2 linked regions of the Rheinheimera salexigens genome follow. The main gene of each other region encodes a partner of the protein of the gene in region 2 in a complex. Links are inferred from orthologs where the notes say so. Each region holds a gene or a part of one and is shown on either strand. Other genes may lie near its edges.

Region 1 (7,028 bases), 2.8 Mb from region 2 along the record:
ACTTTAAAAACATTGGTTGGCAGCAAGTATTAGGTACTTCTGGCACCGTAAAGGCGGTACGAGATATTATTGTTGCTTTAGGTTTTAGCAGCGATAGCATTGAGCTATGCCATCTTGAAACGTTAAAAAGCTACTTATTGCAATACAATAACTGTAGTGAATTAATCATACCTGGCTTAAATGAAGATCGTAAATTACTGATTTGTTCTGGCTTAGCTATTTTAATTGCCGCATTTAAACAACTGCAAATACAGCAATTACATTATATAGATGCCGCGCTACGCGAAGGTATTTTATACGAAATGAGCGACCGCTTGCAGCATGTCGATATTCGCCAGCAAAGCGTGGCCAGTATGCAGCGCCGTTATGATATTGATATAGCCCAAGCCAATAGAGTGAGTCGTACTGCTTTAACCTTGTTTAACCAAGTGAATACTCATTGGCAATTACAGCAAGAACATGCCAATGCATTAGAATGGGCGGCAAATTTATTTGAAGTCGGTTTACACATTAACTCGTCCAGTGTACAAAAACATTCGGCCTATATTCTGCAAAATGCTAATTTACCGGGCTTTAACCAAGAACAACAACTGTTAGTCGCTACCTTAGTTAGGTTTCATCGGAGAAAAATTCGTGCCGAAGAAATTCCAAACTTTAGCTTATTTCAGTTACCCCAAGTGGTAAATTTAATTGTGTTATTGCGATTAGCAATATTGCTGAACCAAAAGCGTCGTGACGATTTTTTACCTGAAATCAGCATTAGCGCCAGCGAGCAACAACTGCAATTGCATATTGAACCTGACTGGTTACAACAACAGAGCTTATTAGCCGCCTATTTACAAAGCGAGCAAAAGCAGTTGCGCAAGGTGGCCTTTCACTTAGAGTGTCCAAACCTACCGCTACCTCATCAAGAATAAGTTTAAGCCTTAGTTTTAAGCAATCTGCGCGGCTAATAACCGCGCGGGCTTAAACTTTTTTGCGCATCAAATATATTGATAATAAAATAAATAACAGGCTGGGCAGCATAGCGCCGGCTGCTGGGGGTAATTGATACACTAAAGCTATTGGCCCAAACACTTCATTAGTCATGTAAAAGGCAAAGCCGGTTAAAATACCCATTAACACCCGAGCGCCCATTGTCACACTACGCAAGGGGCCAAAAATAAAAGATAACGCCATTAATAACATGGCGATTATGGTCAGTGGTTGTAACACTTTTCGCCAAAAGGCTAATTGATAACGGCTGGCGTCCTGACCATTTTGTTCAAGATAATCGACGTAATCGACCAAGCCAGTTAGCGATAGCATTTCTGGTTTAATGGTAACCACGCCAAGTTTTTCCGGTGTTAATGACGACCGCCAACGTTGCTTATCTAATTGTTGCTGTTCAATTTTTGGCTCCGTAAATTGCAGTCGCTTTACTTGTTGTAGCAACCAAGCATCGTTTTTAAACACAGCTGATTCTGCACTGACAATCGACAGTAACTTTAATTCTTCATCAAATTGATAAATAACAATATTATTTAAGTTACCAAAATCATCAACTTGTTTAATATTGACAAACTGATCACCATCTTTAGCCCAAACACCTTGCTGGGCGGCAAATAAATTACCATCAGAAATGGCTTTAATCCGCAGTTCGCGCGCCGCTCTATCACTAACAGGTGCGCCCCACTCAGCAACCGCCATAACAATTAGCATCATAATAACGGCGGTTTTCATCACCGAACTGACAATATTAAACCGCGACATACCCGCCGCTTGCATCACCACCAGTTCGCTATTACTGGCCAGCATGCCCAAACCGATTAAGCCGCCAATTAATGCCGCCATCGGAAAAAAAGTCACTAAATCACCAGGTACACTGTACAAGGTATAAAGTGCAGCATGCACCATATCGTAGTAACCGCGACCGACAGAACGCATTTGGTCGATAAATTTAAACATGGCCGATATTACCAGCAACACACTTAAGGTTAGCATTGACGTGCTTAAAATCGTTCGGCCAATATAAACATCTAATATCTTTAACATATTAATTACGCCCCGCTAGCCAAGCTTGGAATCGTTGCGCACTGGACCTATTTCTAAAAATTAACACCATGCCTAAAATTAAGGCCAAGGCATGCAGCCACCACATGCCTAATATGGCCGGAATAGTACCGTCTTCCAGCGCTGAACGCGCAATAATCAGCAGGGCGTAATAGCCTAGGTACAATAATAATGCCGGCATTAAACGGCCAAACTTACCTTGGCGCGGGTTAACCCGGCTCAAGGGCACAGCAATAAGGGTCAGTAGCGGGATCGACAACGAAATAGCAATACGCCAGTGCCATTCGGCTACGGCTTCATTGCTATCAAGCTGCATTAACTCTGCAGTTGGTAAACTACCTAACTTGCGCCGGCGCTGCTCAACTTCTTGTTCACGAATTTGAATTTGATAACGACCAAACTCGGTCACTTCAAACGCTGCCGTTTTACCTTCACCCGCATAACGACGCCCTTGGGCTAATTCTAACTGTTGGGCACCTGTCGCATCTTCGGTCACTTTACCCACTTGCGCATAAACAATGGCATGGGCAGGATTATTCTCTTGGCCACCTTGGCCGCTGTTTTGGGCCACAAACACCTTGCTTAATTCACCATTACGGTTGATGTCATGAACAAAGATCACCGCTTTTTCATTCGAAGTATGTTGAAACCGACCCGGTACTAATGAAAATAAGCCGGCACTGGCATCGGCTTTTTCTAATAATTGATACTCTTTTTCGGTCGCCCAAGGACTAATATATAACGTCACTGCACCTGCTATTAGAGCTAATAATAAAGATAATGATAAAGTGATACGTGCCACATACCATTCACTGACACCGGTGGAATGTAATACGGTCATTTCACTGTCAGCATAGATCCGGCCATAAGCCACTAACACGCCAACAAAAGCACTTAATGGCAAAATAATTACCGCTAATTGCGGTAATTTAAGCGCGACTATGCTCATCACTAACTGACCCGGCAATTCGCCTTCAGATGCATCAGCTAAAATTTTTACAAATCGCTGACTTAAAATAATGGTCATTAAAATAACAAATACGGTTAGCTGAGATTTTAAAACCTCACCTAACAGATAACGGAAAATGATCAATGCGCCCCCTAAAACCGACCTTTTTACTGGAAGCTTGGCGATTTTTAAGTAAACTTAATGTTTATAACAATTATTATCGACTAAACGACACAGAAAACCGAGCTTTTTTATATAATCACGGTAGAATTTGGTTATTAATGTACCAAGTGACGTTTATACCGTCTGTTAGAATCAGGAGTTAGCATGGAGTTCAGTGTAAAAAGCGGCAGTCCAGAAAAACAACGCAGTGCATGTATTGTAGTTGGTGTGTATGAGCCACGTCGCTTGTCTGCAGTAGCGGAACAACTGGATAAAATTAGTGAAGGTTATATTAGCAACTTATTACGCCGTGGCGATTTAGAAGGCAAGTCGGGGCAAATGTTATTATTACATCACGTCCCGAACATCCTAAGCGAACGCGTACTATTGGTAGGTTGTGGTAAAGAGCGTGAACTAGACGAACGCCAATATAAACAAATTATCGCTAAAACCATTAGCACGTTAAATGAAACCGGCTCGATGGAAGCCGTATGCTTTTTATCTGAATTGCATGTTAAAGGCCGCGATACCTATTGGAAAGTGCGCCAAGCTGTAGAAACCACGCAAGATAGCTTATATGTGTTCGACCAATTAAAAAGTAAAAAAGACGAAACGCGTCGGCCGTTACGCAAAATGGTGTTTAATGTGCCTACCCGTCGCGATCTCACTATTGGTGAAAAAGCAGTAGAGCACGGTTTAGCCATCGCCACCGGCAGTAAGTTAAGCAAAGACGTTAGCAACATGCCGCCAAATATTTGCACGCCGCAATACTTAGCCGACCAAGCTCAAGCTTTATGTCAATTATCCAGCAAAGTTAGCGTTGAAGTACTAGGCCCAGAAGAACTGGCTAAGCTTGGCATGAATTCCTATTTAGCCGTTGGCCGTGGCTCGGTAAATGGCCCGCGGATGTCGGTGATTAATTACCGTGGTGCCGATAATGATTCGGCGCCAGTAGTATTAGTCGGTAAAGGCTTAACGTTTGACTCGGGTGGTATAAGCATTAAACCGGGCGAAGCCATGGACGAGATGAAATACGATATGTGTGGTGCGGCCTCAGTACTTGGCACAATACGCGCCGTATTGCAGCTTGAATTACCGATTAACTTAGTCGTAGTGCTTGCTGCTGCCGAAAATATGCCAGATGCCAATGCTTATCGACCAGGTGATATTTTAACCACTATGTCAGGGCAAACCGTTGAAGTATTAAATACTGATGCCGAAGGCCGCTTAGTATTGTGCGATGCCTTAACCTATGTTGAGCGCTTTGACCCAGATGTAGTCATAGACGTGGCAACCTTAACCGGTGCCTGTATTGTGGCATTAGGTAAACATGCAACGGGATTATTAAGCAATCATAACCCGCTAGCGCACGAGATTTTGAATGCCTCAGATCAAAGTGGCGACCGGGCATGGCGTTTACCGTTATGGGATGATTATCAAGATCAGTTAGAAAGTCCTTTTGCTGACTTTACTAATCTAGGTGGCCGTGCTGCAGGTACTATTACCGCAGCCTGCTTTTTATCGCGCTTCACCCGTAAATATAATTGGGCGCATTTAGATATTGCTGGTACTGCCTGGCGCAGTGGCGGCAAAGATAAAGGTGCAACCGGACGTCCAGTGCCTATGTTAACCCAGTTTTTAATTAACCGCGTTAACCAGCAACAGGATAGTTAATGCCTGTTACCTTTTACGTACTAACAGCTGCGCCAAGCAAGCAAAATGAGCTGAGCATTACGCCAGCTCATTTTGCTTTAGCCTGTCAGCTTTGTGCTGATCTGTATCGGGCAAAACAACGGGTTTTCGTTTATACTGCCGACCAAGTTCAAGCCGAAGCATTTGACCAGCAGCTGTGGCAATTTGATGCCGAACGCTTTGTCCCGCATAACTTAAGCGGTGAAGGTCCAAACTATGGCGCTGCAGTTGAAATTGGCTGGCAAGCCCCGCAGCAAAACCGCCCAGTGTTAATAAACTTAACCGAGCATGTGCCAGACTTTGCGCACCGTTATAAACAAATTATCGAATTCGTTCCTACCGAAGAGCACTTAAAAGCTCAAGCTCGGGAACGATATAAGCAATATCGTCAGCGCGGTATCACTCCAAGCACGATAACGATCGACTGACAAACAGGTACTCTCATGGAAAAAACCTTTAATCCTAGCGAAATTGAACAAGCCATGTATAACGCATGGGAAGCCAAAGGCTATTTTCAGCCATCAGGTGATCAAAGCAACGGCAATTATTGCATTATGATCCCACCGCCAAACGTCACCGGTAGCCTGCATATGGGCCATGCTTTTCAGCAAACCATTATGGATGCACTTACCCGTTATAAACGCATGCAAGGTAAAAACACCTTATGGCAAGTCGGTAGTGATCATGCCGGTATCGCCACCCAAATGGTCGTAGAACGTAAATTAGCTGCAGAAAACTTACCCACTCGGCATCAATTAGGCCGTGACGCTTTTATTGATAAAGTTTGGCAGTGGAAAGAAGAGTCTGGTGGCACTATTTCTGATCAAATGCGTCGTTTAGGCAACTCGGTTGACTGGACTCGCGAACGTTTCACTATGGACCCAGGGTTATCTGAAGCGGTTCAAGAAGTGTTTGTGCGCCTGTATGAAGACGATTTAATTTATCGCGGCAAACGCTTAGTTAACTGGGATCCAAAATTACACACGGCTATTTCTGATTTAGAAGTCGAAAATAAAGAGCAAAAAGGCCACTTATGGTACTTGCGCTACCCATTAGCCGATGGTGCAACCACCGCTGATGGCCAAACCTATTTAGTGGTTGCGACCACGCGTCCTGAAACGATGTTAGGTGACAGCGCCGTAGCAGTCGATCCAGATGATGAGCGTTATCAAGCTTTAATTGGTAAGTTTATTGAACTACCGTTAGTTAACCGGCGCATTCCTATTATTGCCGATAGATATGTCGATAAAGAGTTTGGTACTGGCTGCGTAAAAATTACCCCAGCACACGACTTTAACGACTACGACATGGGTAAACGCCACCAGTTACCGCTGTATAATATTTTATCGCATGACGCGATGATTTTAGCTAATGCTGAAATTTATAATATCGACGGTACCGTTAATACCGAGCTAGATAGCCAATTACCTGCAGCCTTTGCTGGTATGGAACGCTTTGCTGCCCGTAAAGCTATTGTTGCCGCCTTTGCAGATGCAGGCCTATTAGAAAAAATTGATGACCATGGCTTAAAAGTGCCTTATGGCGATCGCAGTGGCGTAGTCATTGAACCGCTTTTAACCGATCAATGGTATGTTCGCGTAGCCCCGTTAGCTAAAACAGCGACTGAAGCGGTTGAAAGCGGTCAAATTGAATTTGTGCCCAAGCAATACGAAAACATGTATTACAGTTGGATGCGTGACATTCAAGATTGGTGTATTTCGCGCCAATTATGGTGGGGACACCGCATACCGGCCTGGTATGACGACAACGGTAAAGTGTATGTTGGCCGTGATGAAGCCGAAGTGCGCGCTAAATATAATTTAGCCAACGATTTTGCCTTACGCCAAGACGATGACGTATTAGATACTTGGTTTAGTTCAGCCTTGTGGACCTTCTCTACTTTAGGTTGGCCAGACAATACAGAAGACTTGCGCACTTTCCATCCTACCGATGTGCTAGTGACCGGTTTTGATATTATCTTTTTCTGGGTTGCCCGCATGATCATGATGACCATGCACTTTATAAAAGATGAAAACGGCAAGCCACAAGTACCGTTTAAAACCGTTTATGTCACCGGACTTATCCGCGATGAAAATGGCGATAAAATGTCTAAATCTAAAGGTAATGTAGTCGATCCGTTAGATATGATTGATGGTATTAGCTTAGAGGACTT
Region 2 (7,217 bases):
GTTGCGGTTGCTCGCCTACCACGCCATCACCGCTAACCTCTGTTTGTTTACCGTTGGCGTCGTTAATTAACCAGTAGCGGCGTAAAAGTTGTAAAGTATCACTGGTTAAATTGCGGATGGTTATAGTGTAGGCAAACACATAACGTTCTGCTGCCGGATCAGATTGTGCAGCAATATAAAAAGTTTCTACCTCAACCGGAACGTTGAAATGCGAACTCATTTATTAATCTCCTGCTGATGTAGCCACTGGGCAAGACGGACAAAGTCTTCGACGGCGAGTTGTTCAGGACGCAAGCCTGGATTTAGGCCTAATTGTTCTAAATCTTCTGCAGTAGCTATATTACTAAAACAGTTGCGCAGAGTTTTACGCCGTTGATTGAAGGCTTCTAAACACACCCGGTTTAATACTTCTGCTGGGACATCTGGCCGCTCTGATACTGGGCGCGGTATTAAGCGGACAACGGCTGAGTCAACCTTAGGAGCCGGCTTAAACGCGCCTGGGCCAACCTCAACCACTGGCATTGCATGACAAAAAAACTGGGTCATAACACTTAAACGGCCAAAAGCTTTACTGCCATGGCTAGCACTCATGCGCATCACGACTTCTTTTTGCAGCATAAAATGCATATTTTCAATTTGGTCAGCATATTGAAATAAATGAAATAGTAATGGGGTTGAAATGTTGTAGGGCAAATTACCAAACACTTTCATTTTTTTATCTGTTGGTACTAAGCTAGCAAAATCAAACTTCATGGCATCAGCTTGATGCACAGTAAGCTTATCAGCTAATGTTGGATGCTGTTGTAAGCGCTGGGCTAAGTCGCGGTCTAGCTCAATTACCGTTAGATGACCTGACTTTTCAGCAACGGGTTCAGTTAAAGCACCTAAGCCTGGGCCTATTTCGACTAAAAAGTCGTGTGGTTTTGGCGCAATTGCTTTAACAATGCGATCAATAACGTGCGGGTCATGTAAAAAGTTCTGGCCAAAGCGCTTACGGGCACGATGGCCCTGGTGTACATTATCAGTCATGAGTTAAGTTCGTTTTTGTGGCCAAGTGAATGGCTTGATGGACAGCATGAAATAAGCTGCCAGTATCGGCTTTGCCTGTAGCGGCTAAATCAATCGCGGTGCCATGGTCTACAGAGGTACGGATCAGTGGCAAGCCAAGGCTAATATTAACCGATTTACCAAAGCCCATATATTTAAGCACCGGTAAACCTTGGTCGTGATACATGGCTAATACGGCATCGGCATGCTGTAAGTATTTAGGTTGAAACAGGGTATCGGCAGGTAAAGGGCCAATTAAGTTCATGCCTTCTGCCCGCAATTCATTTAGGGCAGGGATCATAATATCTATTTCCTCTCGACCTAAATGACCGTCTTCACCAGCATGGGGATTTAAGCCACAGACATAAATTTTAGGATCTGCAATGGCAAATTTGTGTTTCAGATCATGATGCAATATTCGAGTGACATTGATTAATCTATCGCGGGTAATGGCTTTAGCAACATACGCTAACGGAATATGAGTCGTGGCTAACGCGACCCTTAGCCCTTCTGTTGCCAGCATCATGACTACATGCGCTGAGTTGGACAATAAAGCAAAAAACTCAGTATGACCACTAAAAGGGATACCAGATTTATTGATAATACCTTTATGCACAGGCCCGGTGACAATAGCGTCAAACTCACCATTGATTGCAGCTTCACCCGCATAATTTAAGGTGCTCACCACATATTGACCATTAGCCGGATTTAATTGTCCAGCTACTACTGGTTCTTCTATCGCAAAGTCGGCTATGGTTAAAGTACCAGCGGCTTGTGGTGTCGCTATTTCAGCTTTGTTATAAGGAATAATCCGCAAAGGCAGGTTAAGCTGTGCAGCACGTTGCTGCATTAAGTCGGCATTGGCACAAACGACCAGTTGCACTGGCCAATCTTGCTGCGCCAGTGCAATCACTAAATCTGGGCCTATACCTGCTGGTTCTCCAGGTGTAATACCAATGCGTAATGTCATTAATCCTCCGACATCACTTCAATATGCGCATCGTTACGTAGCTCACGTAAAAAGTTTGCTGACTCTTCAGCATAGCGACGATTAAATATCATTCGGTATATTTGCTCACTCTTTTTATCGGCAGTAGCATCCATAGTGCGCTTATCAAGTACTTGCGCGATGTGCCAACCATGTTCGGTACGAAATGGCTCACTAATTTCATTCTGTTGTAAGCGATTAAGGGTATCTTTAAATGCCGGTACAAAAACACTTGGATCGCTCCAACCTAAATCGCCACCATTGAGTTTAGAACCTGGATCTTCAGAGTACTCTTTAGCTAATTCTGCAAAATCGGCTTCACCGGCACGTAATTTAGCTGCAAATTCTACTAGCATAGACCGAGCACGGTCTTCACTAAGAATTATAGAAGGTTTAATTAAGATGTGACGTGATTTAACTTCTTGAATTTCTGCGACGTTTTCGCCACGAATATCAAAAATAGTTAGGATATGAAAACCAGCGCCTGAGCGCAGCGGGCCAATAATATCGGTTTTCTTTCTACCACGAATGGCTTCAGAAAACAGCGTCGGCATTTCGTTAATATTTTGCCAACCTAAATCACCGCCTTCTAAAGCATTACTGCCTGACGATGAAGCAATAGCAATACGTTTAAAGTCACTACCATCTCGTAATAACGCTAACACTTTATCTGCGCGCTCTTTCGCCGCTTGAATATCGTCGTTAGTAGCTTGATTGGGGATAGTGATTAAAATATGGCCAAGATTATACTGCTCATTAACAGCACCTTGTTCTTCCATAATTTTCATTAGGGTTTCAACTTCTTTCGGGCTGATATAAATACGACGTTGCACATTGGCACGAACTACTTCACCCGTAATCATTTCTTCACGTAAGCGCTCACGAAAGCGTTCAAAATCGCCTTCATCCGCTGTTACTTTCTGCCGAAAAGCGTCTAAAGATAAATTCTCGCCTTGGGCTATATTACGAATAGTATCATCTAACTGAGCGTCACTAATTTGTAAGCCCATACGCTGGCCTAGTTGCAATTGGATGCTGGTCAGAATTAAACGCTCTAAGGCTTGGGTATGCAGAGCACTGTCCGAAGGCAGGGTTTGATTTTGCGCTGCTGCATTACGTTTAACTCGATTAATAACCTCACTGACATCGCTTTTTAATACCACGCCATTATCAACGACAGCTGCAATGCGATCAATTTCACGCTCTTGCGCGTTCAAAGCAAAACTGCCACTACACAACAGCGCTATGGCAATGATTTTAGATAACTTCATATAATCCTACATCAATTAGTGAGTAAATATGGCCGACGATAACTAAATATCCCATTAGATAACATATCGCTGACACCAAAGCCGGCGCTGTCGCCAAAGCCTTTAAGTACAAACTGTAAGCCGATACTGCTATCAAGCTTACTGGTCTGAGTGAAGTTGCCAATTGGCAACTCCAGATCGGTAATAATTTGCCGTTTAGCAACAAGTCGTATGGCCCAGCAGCAGGATTCATACTGCAAACCTAAACTAGCATCTATCATACGGTGATTTGTTACATCGCGATAGTAACTGCCTACCAACTGAACATTATCGCTAACAGGTACTGCGCCTAAGACACCAAGTTGTTGGATCTCCAAACCTGAGACTGCTCGGCTGTACCGATGGTTCAATTGAAACAAACTTTTGTCACTAGAGCGGTAATCTAAAGAGGCATTACTTTTTATCAGTTTGTCACTATCGATGTCGTACTGTAAGGCTGTACTGAAATACCATTTACGATACCAATGCCAAACTAACTCTGATGCTAGCATGGATTCAGTTGATGTCAGTTCATCTTCATTCTCTGGCGTAATAGTTGGCTGCTCAAGAAAGAATATCTGGCCTAAACTAAACCTGAATAATTCATTATCGGCATTATCATAAAAACGTGATGTCCAGCCAACAGTAACTTGATTAGCTTGATTAATCCGGTCTAAACCAGAATAACGGTTTTGTCTAAATAAGCCGTAATAATCGTCTTGTAATCGAGTGGTATCATATAAGCCAATATCGGTTTGGTCGCGATAAGGAATATACAGATACTGTATTTGTGGTTCAAATGTCTGCAAGGCAGGCTCGCCGAACCAATCGTATTCACGCTCTAAATTAAGTCGGCTGTGTAGGCGAAATTTTGGCACGGTACGGTTTACACTAGTGCTAACACCACTAATATGGTCGGCAGCAGTTTGTTGATAATAGGTATAAAGCAAGCTGGCTTGTGCCGTTACTTCTAACGCAGGAGTAATAAATGGGATCTCAATCGTTGGCTGTAGATGCACCCGATCCGCCGCCGTAATGTCAGCATCTTGATTAATAAAATGCGCATATTGGGCTTGCCAAGATAAGTTAACATTTGGCAATAAAGTAATAGGGCTTGCTGACTTTAACTGTAGCTCGGGTAAGGCACTATAGGCAGAATTATAGTTACCTAAAATCTCAAAGCCTTGCACTTTTAATTGCGAATGAACGGCTTCACCATAATAACTAATAGACGCTTCGCGCAATAATTGGGTATCGCTTTGGTTTGCATAATCAGAGCCTAAGTCATTTAAATAGGCATCATCACTCACATCAGTAATATCAATATGGGCTCTAATTTTAGGGCTAAAGTCACTTAAATGACTAATATGGCCTAAATAACGTGCACCATAGTTATCGGCTTTCTCATTATCATTATCAAGGTACTCTAGTTGCATATTACCTTGATGCTGCTCGGTTAAATAACGAAAATCAGATTTAAGCTGTAAACCCCGTTTGCTCATATAGCGCGGGGTTAATGTTAAGTCATAATTAGGCGCAAGATTAAAATAATAGGGCAGTTCTAATTCCAAGCCCACTTTTTGTGAGCTGCCAATTTTGGGCAGCAATACCCCAGAGCGGCGCTGATCATTTACTGGAAAAGTTAAGTAAGGTAAATAAAATACCGGCACATCACTGATTTTAAAAACCGCATGATGCGCTTCGCCCCAACCTTCATCAGCCTCAATATTAATTTCTTTAGCATGTAAGGCCCAGCTGTTGTCTGTTGTTGGGCAAGTGGTAAATAGCGCACCCTGTAATGAGAGACCTTGTTGACTTGCGTGTAACTGTTGAGCATAGCCTCGGCCGGCTTGGGCTAAAAATTGATACTGGGCATCATCAAGCTGGGCTTTATCATTGGTCATATCGGCCGCAAAACTGCTACCGTTTACCGTAATATCCGAATTAAAATAGGCAATACCGCCAGCAGCCGTTAAACTTTGCTGGAAGCGATTATAACTGGCGTTAGGTGCTATCAGTAATGTATCGCGGTGACTGATTTCAACTTGACCGCTAAAATGAGCTGTTTGGTTGTTACTTAACTCCACCGTATTAGAATTAATATGAATAGCGGGATCGTTAATATCTAAATGCGACACAGCATCCGGTAGTAAAATCGGCTGGTAGCAGAAATTAGCAGTGGGTTGCTCAGCAAATGCGTTATAGCAAGTTGCCATGAGAGGGAAATATAAAAACAGAGCTAACCGATGTTTCATGCAGCGATTTTTGCCTTACCTTGGATTATCTTACTAATTTCGTTGATAGCTAACTTGCTATGATAAATCAATTTTAGAAATCCTGCTAATCCGATATAGTGCACAGAACAGATCAGCCATGAAATAAAGCATGTTTACGACATGCAAACAGTTAATAAGGAATAAAGGGTGTGGGGTAAAATTTTAGGAGCCTTATTTGGCTTAGCATTATTTCGTTTACCCGGTTTAGTGTTAGGCATCATGGTCGGGCACTGGTTTGATAAGGCTTATAGCCAGCAATTTGAAAAAAATGGTGGCTTTAATAGCTTGTTTAGTGAGAAAACGGATGAACAAGCTTTATTTCGTTATACCACATTTGCCACTATGGGCCACATTGCCAAAGCAATGGGTGTAGTGACGGCTGCGCATATTCAGCAAGCAACCCATTTTATGGCGCAATTAGATTTAACTGCAGAGCAACAAAAAGAAGCTCAAGCCGCTTTTCGCGATGGCAAATTAGTTAGCTTTCCGTTACGGCAGCAATTACAGGCTTTTTATCAGGTATATCGCCGACGCAAAGATGTATTACAGATATTTCTTGAAATCCAAATCAGTACTGCCTGTGCACAAGGTAAAATGCGTGATGAGCAATATTTGCTGTTACAACAAGTTGCCGGCTATTTGAATGTTAGCTCAGTGCAATTAGAGCGTTTAATCCAAGCTTTTGGTAGCCACAATAGACAGCAGCAGACAAACAGCAAGCTAAGTATTAGCGATGCATATAGGGTGCTAGGTGTCGACGCAGATATAAATGAAACCGGTTTAAAACGTGCTTACCGCAAATTAATGTCGCAGCATCATCCCGACAAGTTAATAGCACAAGGGGTGCCAAAAGAAATGCTCGAAGTGGCAAAGCAGCGCACCCAAGATATTCAAGCCGCTTATGAGCTTCTTAAACGGCATCGCAGTAATTAAAGCTTATAAACCAATAGACACTAACCAACCGTATATTTCCTGTAACACCCAGTCTTGGCTGCTTGCATCATACCCAGAACCCGTGATTAAGCGTTGGCGGTAAATAGCTTTAAAGTTTTTCTTGACTAGCTGTTGCCGCTGTTTTAGCTGGGTTAAAACAAATCTATTATCTAAACTGTTATTGATATCAAGTACCGGTATGGTGTGAGCGGCAATCGCTTCAGCTAATTGCTTATTCAATGCAAGCTCGGGTAAATAGGCCCCTACAATAATTAAAGCCATTACGTTTGGCAGTTGTTGCTCGGCATACAGTTGGTTAATTATTGCCGCACTGCTGCCTTGGGCAATAATAACAATAGCGCCAGGTTCACGACTCGCATAAGTGATTGCTGCTGCGGTACGTTGTTGTAATTGTTGCTGATAACTATCAATGCTGCTGGGGTCAAAACTAGCGATAGCGGGTGGCATTATCGATAGCGTATTCCAGCCTAGCTCAGTTAAGTTTAAGCGCAAATAATTAATGTATTTTGGGCTGGCTGCGTGTTCATTAATGTCGGCAATTAATACTACCGTGCCTTTTTGGTAGCCAGTCATGCGCGGGCGTGACAATGCCATAAATGTCGAGTCAGCGCTTAATTGTACTCGCTCAGTATCAGGAAACTGGCGTTGTAAGTCTGCTTCGAT

The links.
Region 1: lptD (region 2) and lptG share a complex: the UniProt entries of both Escherichia coli proteins name them as parts of the lipopolysaccharide transport and assembly complex. The link is inferred for Rheinheimera salexigens from one-to-one orthologs.

Annotation. Positions count from the first base shown.
Region 1 is NZ_MKEK01000001.1:3,320,458-3,327,485, forward strand. Bases 1-2,776 are described here. They hold lptG (LPS export ABC transporter permease LptG), read right to left. Parts: upstream 2,035-2,776; coding sequence 967-2,034; downstream 1-966. Other genes in these bases: BI198_RS15350 (Ppx/GppA phosphatase family protein), read left to right, coding at 1-917; lptF (LPS export ABC transporter permease LptF), read right to left, coding at 2,036-2,776. Outside these bases: more of lptF, read right to left, coding at 2,777-3,145; pepA (leucyl aminopeptidase), read left to right, coding at 3,329-4,837; BI198_RS15370 (DNA polymerase III subunit chi), read left to right, coding at 4,837-5,283; BI198_RS15375 (valine--tRNA ligase), read left to right, coding at 5,299-7,028. UniProt on the Escherichia coli protein: Part of the ABC transporter complex LptBFG involved in the translocation of lipopolysaccharide (LPS) from the inner membrane to the outer membrane.
Region 2 is NZ_MKEK01000001.1:561,986-569,202, forward strand. The notes cover bases 2,949-5,913. They hold lptD (LPS assembly protein LptD), read right to left. Parts: upstream 5,580-5,913; coding sequence 3,318-5,579; downstream 2,949-3,317. Other genes in these bases: surA (peptidylprolyl isomerase SurA), read right to left, coding at 2,949-3,306; djlA (co-chaperone DjlA), read left to right, coding at 5,748-5,913. Outside these bases: Co2+/Mg2+ efflux protein ApaG, read right to left, coding at 1-220; 16S rRNA (adenine(1518)-N(6)/adenine(1519)-N(6))-dimethyltransferase RsmA, read right to left, coding at 217-1,029; 4-hydroxythreonine-4-phosphate dehydrogenase PdxA, read right to left, coding at 1,022-2,017; more of surA, read right to left, coding at 2,017-2,948; more of djlA, read left to right, coding at 5,914-6,533; BI198_RS02880 (DUF3530 family protein), read right to left, coding at 6,537-7,217. UniProt on the Escherichia coli protein: Together with LptE, is involved in the assembly of lipopolysaccharide (LPS) at the surface of the outer membrane. Contributes to n-hexane resistance.